3 regions of the Vibrio sp. 811 genome follow, and region 3 is predicted to be linked to each of the others. Evidence: riboswitches for the same ligand, from Rfam matches in the RefSeq annotation. Region 3 holds a riboswitch; each other region holds the start of a gene.
What was found. Region 3 has a riboswitch for thiamine pyrophosphate ahead of thiC (phosphomethylpyrimidine synthase ThiC). Riboswitches for the same ligand answer to the same signal wherever they lie in the genome.

Region 1: linked by a shared signal. The riboswitch ahead of thiB (thiamine ABC transporter substrate binding subunit) and the one ahead of thiC (phosphomethylpyrimidine synthase ThiC) in region 3 are both predicted to bind thiamine pyrophosphate.
Region 2: linked by a shared signal. The riboswitch ahead of thiD (bifunctional hydroxymethylpyrimidine kinase/phosphomethylpyrimidine kinase) and the one ahead of thiC (phosphomethylpyrimidine synthase ThiC) in region 3 are both predicted to bind thiamine pyrophosphate.

The regions. Positions count from the first base shown of each region.
Region 1 is NZ_JAWOUB010000004.1:256,714-259,990, forward strand. It holds gene thiP (thiamine/thiamine pyrophosphate ABC transporter permease ThiP) at 1-549, opposite strand, end outside; gene thiB (thiamine ABC transporter substrate binding subunit) at 591-1,583, opposite strand; TPP riboswitch at 1,656-1,792, opposite strand; gene R7Q46_RS09650 (flavin prenyltransferase UbiX) at 1,830-2,468, opposite strand; gene mpl (UDP-N-acetylmuramate:L-alanyl-gamma-D-glutamyl-meso-diaminopimelate ligase) at 2,474-3,277, opposite strand, start outside.
Region 2 is NZ_JAWOUB010000030.1:3,813-7,089, forward strand. It holds gene R7Q46_RS23315 (TldD/PmbA family protein) at 1-784, opposite strand, end outside; TPP riboswitch at 1,096-1,203, shown strand; gene thiD (bifunctional hydroxymethylpyrimidine kinase/phosphomethylpyrimidine kinase) at 1,301-2,158, shown strand; gene R7Q46_RS23325 (ABC transporter ATP-binding protein) at 2,148-2,903, shown strand; partial or broken gene R7Q46_RS23330 (ABC transporter permease) at 2,962-3,277, shown strand, end outside.
Region 3 is NZ_JAWOUB010000024.1:16,240-19,516, reverse strand. It holds gene thiC (phosphomethylpyrimidine synthase ThiC) at 1-1,390, opposite strand, end outside; TPP riboswitch at 1,554-1,652, opposite strand; gene crcB (fluoride efflux transporter CrcB) at 1,713-2,096, opposite strand; gene R7Q46_RS21985 (multicopper oxidase family protein) at 2,220-3,277, opposite strand, start outside.

The DNA.
Region 1 (3,277 bases), on a different contig from region 3:
ACGCGGCCATTCTACCCAGCGAAACTTATCCCAATGGCTCATCCCAAGATGCGCGCAAAGCTTATGCTGCTCGGCAGGAATAGACTCCAAGGCTTGCAGAAGCAATCGTGCCGCGTAAGGTAAATTAAAGAACACATGGGCGAGTAAAATGCCGTTCAAACCGTAAATAGAGAATGGCAGTTTAGTGTCGAAACTTTGCAACCACTGCGCCAACAAACCACTGTTGCCATAAATCGCTAACAGCCCAAAAACACCAACCAAAACCGGCAAAACCAGTGTCGATGCAAACAGCTTAAGCAGTAATGATTTACCAATAAATTGGCGACGCGAAAGTGCGTGCGCTACTGGAATGGCAAAGCCAACACTGAGCAATGTGGAAAGAAACGCTTGGTAGAAACTGAACTTGGTGACATGTTGATAGTACGGGTCGCCCCATACCACAGACACATCAAGTGAAGGGGCTTGAACAATCAAAGCACCTAGGGCAGAAATAACAAAGGTCGCGATGATCATCGCGACCCCTAAACCTATTTTTGGAACAGAATTCAAAGGTAAAACCTATCTCATTCAGATGAGGATGGAAACGTCAGCTAAAACGTCAATGCGCTTTGCCATTCGCGAATCCAAGACTTACGCATTTTTGCCACTTCATCAGCACTAAAGCTCAACGACTTGCTTGGAACACTCAAAGTTTCAAAACCTTTAGGTAACTCAACGTCAGTGACTGGGTACATCCAGTTACCCGTTGGCATCGCCGATTGGAACTCATCACTTAAAATGAAACTCATAAATTGATCAGCAAGTTCTGAATTTTTTGCCCCTTTCACTTTGGCGGCGACTTCAACTTGCATGTAGTGGCCTTCAGCAAAATTCGCCGTAGCAAACTTCGAATCGTTTTCCGCAATTAAGTGGTACGCAGGTGAAGTGGTGTAAGAAAGCACTAAATCGGACTCACCATTGAGGAACATAGAATACGCCTCAGACCAACCTTTCGTGACCGTTACGGTTTTGCTCGCTAGCTTCTGCCACGCTTGCGTCACATCGTCGCCATAAATAGATTTCATCCATAGCATCAAGCCTTGGCCCGGCGTTGAAGTCCGTGGATCTTGGTAAATCACTTTCAGATCGTCGCGCGTTTCCACCAGCTCTTTCATGCTTTTCGGCGGATTAGCCAGTTTCTCTTTGTTGTACACAAACGCGAAGTAGCCGTAATCGTACGGTACAAACGTCGTGTCACTCCAACCGTTTGGTAACACTGTGTTAGCCGTATCCACATCGTGCTCGACAAGCAGACCGGTTTTCTTCGCTTCTGCCATCAGATTGTTATCCAAACCTAATACGATGTCCGCTTTGCTATTACCGCCTTCAAGACGAAGACGATTCAGAATCGACACACCATCGTCCAACGCTACGAAGTTAACGTCACAGCCACATTTTGCTTCAAAAGCTTGCTCGATTTTAGGACCCGGCCCCCAATCTGCGGCAAAAGAGTCGTAGGTATAGATGGTTAATGTGTTTTCAGCGGCAAACGCTGAAGTTGAAGTAATTGCAGCTAGGGCAATCAGATTTAGAGTGGGTTTCACTGCTCGCTCTCCATGAGTATTTCAGAGAAATAAGTTGAGCGGCACAGGGTTTGAGGCGGCTATTAAGGACTTCCAATATCCAGACTCAATTCCTACGCCAGCATTATCTGGTTCAGGTAATACGGGTCCCTAGTTAAACACTTAGGTCTCAGCGCCCCAATGCATTGATTGACTCAATGCTAAATGGGTTTGCTCCCCGATGAGTTGGATGGATTGTAAAGGTATTTGAGTGGTTACACAATCAGCTCACGAACGCTGGTCATAACCCCAACGAGGCACCAAACCTTGCTCAATACCTAAGTGGTCGAGAATTCTCGCCACCATAAAGTCCACTAAGTCTTCAATGCTCTTTGGCTGATGGTAGAAACCCGGAGCCGCTGGCATGATGGTGACGCCCATTTGCGATAGCTTGTGCATGTTCTCAAGATGTAGCGTTGAGAATGGCGTTTCGCGAACCACGAGCAACAGCTGCCCGCGCTCTTTCATTACTACATCAGCGGCCCGTTCGATCAAGTTATCTGACATACCATGCGCAATCGCTGCAACGCTTCCCGCAGAACATGGGCAAACCACCATTTGCTTTGGTGCAGCAGAACCAGACGCAACCGGTGAGAACCAGTCATCTTTACCGCAAACGGTGATGTTATCGGGATTGCAGTTCAGGTGCTCTACCAATGCTTGCTGCGCTGCTTCTGGACCACTTGGCAGCTTAAGATTATGCTCGGTTGCCATCACAACACGAGCTGCCGAAGAAATCAGAACGTAGACATGATAATCCGCCGCAACCAAGCATTCTAAAAGACGAAGGCCGTAGGGAGCACCAGAAGCCCCCGTTAATGCCAACGTGATGGCTTTTTTGTGAGAGGGTTGTGTTTTGTTTTGCATATCAATCAGGCTTTTTGTTTTAACTGCTCAAGAAGTTTTCCGTGAATACCACCGAAGCCACCATTACTCATGACTAGAATTTGGTCACCTGCTCGCGCACGTTCGACGATCTTGGCTACAAAGTTATCTATATCCGCATCGACAAACGCTGGCTGTTTGCATTGGTCGGCAATGTCTTGCACAGACCACTCGATATTATCTGGCTGGAACAAGAAGACTTCATCTGCACTGTGTAGTGACTCTGCAAGTGTGTTTTTGTGTACACCACGCTTCATGGTGGCAGAACGCGGCTCTAACACAGCAAGGATGCGTTTTTCACCTACCTTGTTACGCAAACCACCGACAGTAAGTTCAATTGCCGTTGGGTGATGCGCAAAATCATCGTAAACCGTCACACCTTGTTCTTCACCTTTCAGCTCTAAACGGCGCTTGGTATTGATGAAACGCCCTAATGCCTGACAAGCAAGATCCGGAGTGACTCCAACATGTCGTGCAGCAGCGATTGCCATCAGCGCATTATCCACATTGTGGTCACCCACCAAATTCCATTCGACGGTACCAACCTTCTCACCTTGCAACGCAACGTCAAATTTTGAGCCATCAAGCACTAATTTGTGCGCTTGCCAGTCGCCATCAACACCTGAAAACTGCTTTTCTGTCCAGCAACCACGCTCTAATACACCCGCTAACGCTTGATCCTGCCTCGGCGCTAAGATCAATCCATTGCCCGGTACAGTTCGCACTAAATGATGGAATTGGCGTTTGATCGCTTCTAGATCATCGAAGATGTCGGCATGATCAAACTCAAG
Region 2 (3,277 bases), on a different contig from region 3:
CTGAAGCTTTCTTCGCAACCGAAGTGGTTTCTAGCAAGTGACCACACGCTTCATGGAAGATAACGCCGCCAAAGCCGTTACCAATTACCACTGGCATTTCACCCGATGGACAAGCATCAGCGCCAAGTTTTACCAACGCTTGTTGCGCGATAGTTTGACCTAGCTCTTTCGCATCAAGCTGTTCACTGAACTCCCAGCCAGCAAGAGCACCAGGACCTTCCATACCAGAAGACTGCTCATTACCTTTTTGAGCGACAGTATTACCAGCAACTCGGATGTAGTGACGAGTATCGTCAACGTGTAGACCTTCTGAATTGAAGATAGACACTTGCTGTTCGCGCTGAAGCACGCTGCCAATAAACTGGCTGATATGCTCACTCTCAGCACGTGCGGCTTGGTCAACTTTCAATAGAAACGCGATTTTTGAATCTAGGTTAGCATCCTTACTTAGTGGCATGCGGCAACCATGTTGGATTGGGTAGCGGTTCAAATTCAAAGAACCCGCTGACGCGATTTGCTCACGCTTGTCTTTTGCAGCAAGCAGCGAGGTTACGCGCTTTAGTTCGGCTTCATCTGTGCTGTTGGTGTAACCGTAAAGCACCTTATGACCGAAAAAAAGACGAATACCGATACCAAAATCGATACCCGAGTTAACCTTATCCACTTCACCAGATGCGATCTGGACAGTGTTGGTTTGGTGATGTTCAACGAATAGTTCAGCGAAATCAGCCCCCAAAAAGAGCGCATGATCGATCACTGACTTCGCTGTTACAGAATTAAGCATGAAGTCTCCTTGCTCGATGATCGTCTTAGCCTTCCTAATTAACTGTGAAAAAGTTCAACAAAGTTAAATTGGCAACACGTTAAATTTTAACAGTTTTTTAACCTTGTTTTGTGCTAATCCTTGCTTAACGAGACCACGATTATTTATTAAATATTCCAGGTTCTGCTCATTCACCAGAGCGTTGCACTAGTAAATTCCACCCAGCAAACCATTTAGGTGCTTACTTTATCACTCACCTCGCATAATTGAATACTCATTATAATTACGCTCAAAAAACGTATCCCTTCCGCAATGGTCCTGCTATCATCCGAACGAAATAGTCGGGGGGCCACACGACAAGTGTTGGCTGAGATCGAAATTCGAGACCCGTTGAACCTGATTCAGTTAGCACTGACGTAGGGAACTATGCACACTTTGCCTTTCGTCGCCCCTCTTAGGTAAGCGATAGCGATCGAAAAATCGATCTATCTGCAACGGTCAAAGTCAGTTCCTATACGTCTTGTAGTAGGAGCGACCATGACGCAGCAATCACAACCTCATTCACATCACACGCCAGCCTTGCCTACCCCTATCGTATTGACCATCGCGGGCTCAGACAGTGGTGGCGGTGCAGGTATTCAAGCCGACATCAAAGCGATGTCCGCAACCGGCAGTTTTGCTTGCTCGGTAATCACGGCGATTACTTCGCAAAATACCCAAGGCGTTTCTGCGATTTTCCCCATTCCTCTCGACCATGTAGAGAGCCAACTTGATGCAGTATTTACCGACCTCAACATCGTTGCAGTCAAAGTGGGCATGCTGGCAGATTCCAACATCATCAAAGTCGTTGCAGACAAAATTAAACAATACCAGCCAAAACACCTCGTGATTGACCCTGTAATGGTGGCCACCAGCGGCGATCTATTACTGGAACAGTCGGCAATCAGTACTTTAAAAGAAGAATTGATTCCGCTCGCAGACATCATTACCCCTAACCTACCCGAAGGCGCAGCATTGACGGGTAAGCCAATGCCTCAATCAGAATCTGAAATGAACGATATGATTACCGACCTTCGTGCGCTTGGCGCCAAAGCTATTCTGCTCAAAGGCGGTCACCTTGAAGAAAATGAAAACAGCAACGATCTGCTTATCATGCAAGACAGTGCCGAGTTAATTAGCGCCAAGCGATTTCCAACCAAAAACACCCATGGCACAGGCTGTACACTTTCTTCCGCCATTGCGTCTTATCTTGGCCAAGGCAACAACCTACACAAAGCGGTGCACCTGGGTAAGCAGTACATCAGCCAAGCTATCGCACACGCTGATGAATTGGATGTAGGTAAAGGCCATGGCCCTGTGAACCACTTTTTTGCGGGTCATACTTATGTTCGCTAACGCGATTGGCATTCAGCTTTCCGATGCTAGCCTGCGATACAAAGATAGCCAAACACCGACTTTAGCAGGAATGAACATGACCATTCCCGTCGGTAAATGGACGGTATTACTCGGACGAAGTGGCTGCGGGAAAACCACAATATTGCGTTACTTAGCTGGCCTACTGGATGACCAAGTTGACTGGCATGGCGAACTCATCACAACCGATGGCGCTGCACTGCATGACCGTATCGCTTACATGGCTCAACAGGATTTATTGCTACCGTGGTTGAATGTGTTAGACAACGTCTGCCTCAGTTCTCGATTTTCTCAAGAGCAAGCACCAGAGCAAAATAGACAACGTGCACTGACTTTACTAAGCCAAGTGGGACTCGCCGATTACGCGGATGCTAAGCCAGCTCAGCTCTCTGGCGGCATGAGACAACGTGTTGCCCTTGCTCGCACTCTGATGCAAGACAAGCCTCTGGTTCTGATGGATGAGCCTTTCTCTGCGTTGGACGCGGTTACTCGCCATAAGTTGCAGACCTTGTCTGCCGAATTACTGAAATATAAGACCGTTGTTCTTATTACCCACGACCCACAAGAAGCGGTGCGATTAGCTCACCAACTCTATGTACTGCAAGGTACGCCTGCGCAAGCTCAGCACTTGGTCGTTCCAGACTCCAAGCCGCCACGAGTTCTCGATGGAGAGTGCGCCGCGCTTCAACAAGCGATTTTGGATCAATTGGAGAAAGACTATGAGTGATATGACTCAGTACAACTCCGTTTCGGCACTTATTAGTAAAAAAGAACGCGTGACCCATCCGGCTCTGCGCTTAGTTATCAGCACTGCGGTGATCTTGGGATTGTGGCAGTTGGCTGTTGTGGTATTCGACATGCCAAGCTTCATCTTACCTTCACCAATTGAAGTGCTGGATAGGTTGGTCACTCGTTACGATGTCCTGCTCAAACATACTTGGGTTACCGCGCAAGAGATCTTATTTGGCTTGGCGCTTGGATTATCGATGGGTTTGCTGTTCGCATTGCAAATGCTGATGTTCGAGCCGCTGAAGCGTTGGCTATTGCCTATTCTGATTACTAGCCAAGCGATCCCTGTGTTCGCCATCGCGCCAGTGCTCA
Region 3 (3,277 bases):
CTGTCGTCAATGGGCCAAGGGTATAGAAAGGAGCTTCATGGCAGTGCTCTAACTGTTCTTCCATGTTCTCTTTGATCATGTGCATTGGAACATGACCAGGACCTTCGATAATCACCTGTACGTCGTATTCCCACGCTATCTTGGTTAACTCACCAAGAGTACGAAGCTCTGCAAATTGCGCTTCGTCGTTAGCATCGGCAACCGAACCAGGACGCAGACCATCACCGAGAGATAGTGCGACATCATACTTAGCACAGATTTCACAGATCTCTCGGAAGTGGGTATATAAGAAGCTTTCTTGGTGATGCGCTAAACACCATTTCGCGATGATAGAACCACCACGAGAGACGATGCCAGTAACGCGTTTTGCAGTCATTGGCACATAACGAAGTAGTAAACCGGCATGGATAGTAAAGTAGTCAACGCCCTGCTCTGCTTGCTCAATCAGGGTATCGCGCATCACTTCCCAGTTAAGGTTTTCCGCAACACCGTTCACTTTCTCAAGCGCTTGGTACATTGGCACGGTACCGATCGGAACCGGACTGTTACGTAGAATCCACTCGCGAGTTTCGTGAATATTGCGTCCAGTAGAGAGATCCATAACGGTATCGCCACCCCAACGTGTCGCCCAAACGAGCTTCTCTACTTCTTCCTCAATCGAAGAAGTGACCGATGAGTTACCGATGTTTGCGTTCACTTTGACCAAAAAGTTACGTCCAATGATCATTGGTTCGGATTCTGGGTGGTTAATATTGGAAGGGATAATAGCGCGACCTTCGGCGACTTCTTTGCGCACGAATTCGGCGGTAATATCTTTTGGTAGGTTCGCTCCGAAGCTTTGACCCGGATGCTGTTGATTCAGCACTTCATCGCGATACTTGGCACGCCCCATGTTTTCACGCAGCGCGATATATTCCATTTCTGGGGTAATAATACCTTTGCGAGCATAGTACAATTGAGTCACACAATGGCCATCTTTGGCACGTCGAATACGTGGTAGATTACCGTAACGAAGATCGTCTAGTGTTTCGTCTTCTAAGCGTTCTTTGGTGTACACCGAGCTTACTTCATCAAGTAGCTCAGTATCGGCGCGCTCTTCAATCCACCCTTCTCTCAGCTTTGGTAAGCCATTATAGAGGTCTATGGTGTGCTCTGGATCTGTGTATACACCCGACGTATCGTAAACGCGTACTGGCTCATTAGGTTCGAATATAGGCGCTTCTTTTGTGCCTCCAATAAGGCTATCAGCGAGTGATATTTCACGCATTGGTACACGAATATCTGGACGTGAGCCTTCTACGTAGACTTTGCTTGAATTGGGGTACGGTTGTACCGAGAGTGTATCAATGAACTGTTTTGCTTCCAGTCTCGCTTGTTTGCGACTCGACATAGCATTTTTCCTTGCTTTGTTATACTAGATAAAAAGTAATTGGATAAAAATGCTTGGCGGATAGATGCGACAAGAGGAGTCAAATTAAGGCTAGTTAAAGCTTACGATATTTGCCTGTAACAACATTCGACTTTTGATAGGTCAACCAGAAGGAACTCCGGTGTGAATATCTTCTCTTGTTCCCTTCGCAGATTCTAATCTGATCAGGTTCAACGGATCCCGAATTAACGGTCTCAGCCTTATGGCACTCCGACAAGTGATATCAGTATATAAAAACGGCTTGGTGAAACCAAGCCGACCTGTTCAATTTTTAACTACTTTGCTAGCTGCGCATCAATAATTGAAAGCCTATCCACGCAGCTGAAATACTTAACACGACATTCAACAATACGTTCAATCCCATCTTAAAGAAAGCGCCCTGCTGCATGAGCAACACATTATCCATCGAGAAGGTGGAAAACGTCGTTAGTGCCCCTAAAAAACCCAAGCCAATCACTTGTCGCCAAGGTTCCGTTGCCAAAAGTTCATTATCGAAAGCTGCTATCAATAAGCCCATCATAAATGAGCCAACAACGTTAACGGTTAACGTACCATATGGAAAACCACGCCCCAATAAAATGACACAAAGTTCAGAAATTAAGTAACGAGAACATGCACCAAATGCACCACCCAATGCAATAAAACCCAAAACGGATAGTTGTCCCATAATTCCCCCAGAAAAGTTAATGGCGACATTGTAATCAAATTTACGGCAATAGTGATTATACAATCTTAGAATTCAGCAAAGTATAGCGCTTAAAACTTATCAAGATTTTAAAAGTTACAGGAGTCACTTTACTTCAATGTAACCCATCAAACCCGTCTTCATATGTTCAATTACATGACAATGGTACATCCAACACCCTGGGTTATCTGCAACAAATGCCGCTTTCGCACTGCCGTTTTTTCCAAGTAAGACCGTATCGGTATGAAACGGTTCGTCGAGTTTTTTGCCATCTAACTCAAGAACCGTAAATGTGTGTCCATGAAGATGAATAGGATGATGATATTGGGTGACGTTCTTTAGGTTGAAGATATAGGTTTTTCCCATCTCCAATGTTGAAAGCGGCGCTGGAATATTATCTTTGCTCATTCCCTCCCAAGCCCGTTTGTTCATCAGCCAGAATTTAGGTATCGCTTTGCCCGATTTATCAGCAGGAGTGATCGCGCCCTCCCACTCAAACACATAATCGATTTGCTCTGCATTTTTCAAATCGAGAGCTGGCACAGGGTTGAGAGGTAATAAAGGCAGTTTCTGGTTGTTCGGCAGGTCAGACTCAACAACGTCAAACTCGCACAAAGGGAATGGGAAGCGTCCTTTCATTTGACGCACATAAACACGTTTTCCAACCTTCGGAGCAATCAATCCGATATCTAACCTCATTCCTGGACCAATTTTGTGCTGAGTGAGCTTATAAGGCGTTTTAACAGGATTACCATCTATAGCAATAACCCAAGCCTCTGCCCCTTCTATAGCGATCGGGTAAGTAATGGTGTTATCGACATTAGCAATTCTTAATCGCGTGGTAGCATTCTGCTTCAGCGTATAAACAGGTTCATGCACACCATTGACGCTACTCCACTCTCCGGGAGTCCCCATACGAGCGCTCAAGCGCGGTACCATAAGGTTCTTCCACTGACCTTGTTTGTCTAAATGCCAATTCTTTAGAACTATTTCCTGTTCTTCATCAAATAGAACAGGCTCAGCCTCTTCAACGATAATTAGCCCAACTAAGCCCTTACCAAGCTGCTTCACACTATTCATATGTGGGTGATACCAAAATGTGCCCGCATCTGGTGGTGTAAATTCATAAACGAATGTTTCACCCGGCATGATAGGCAACTGAC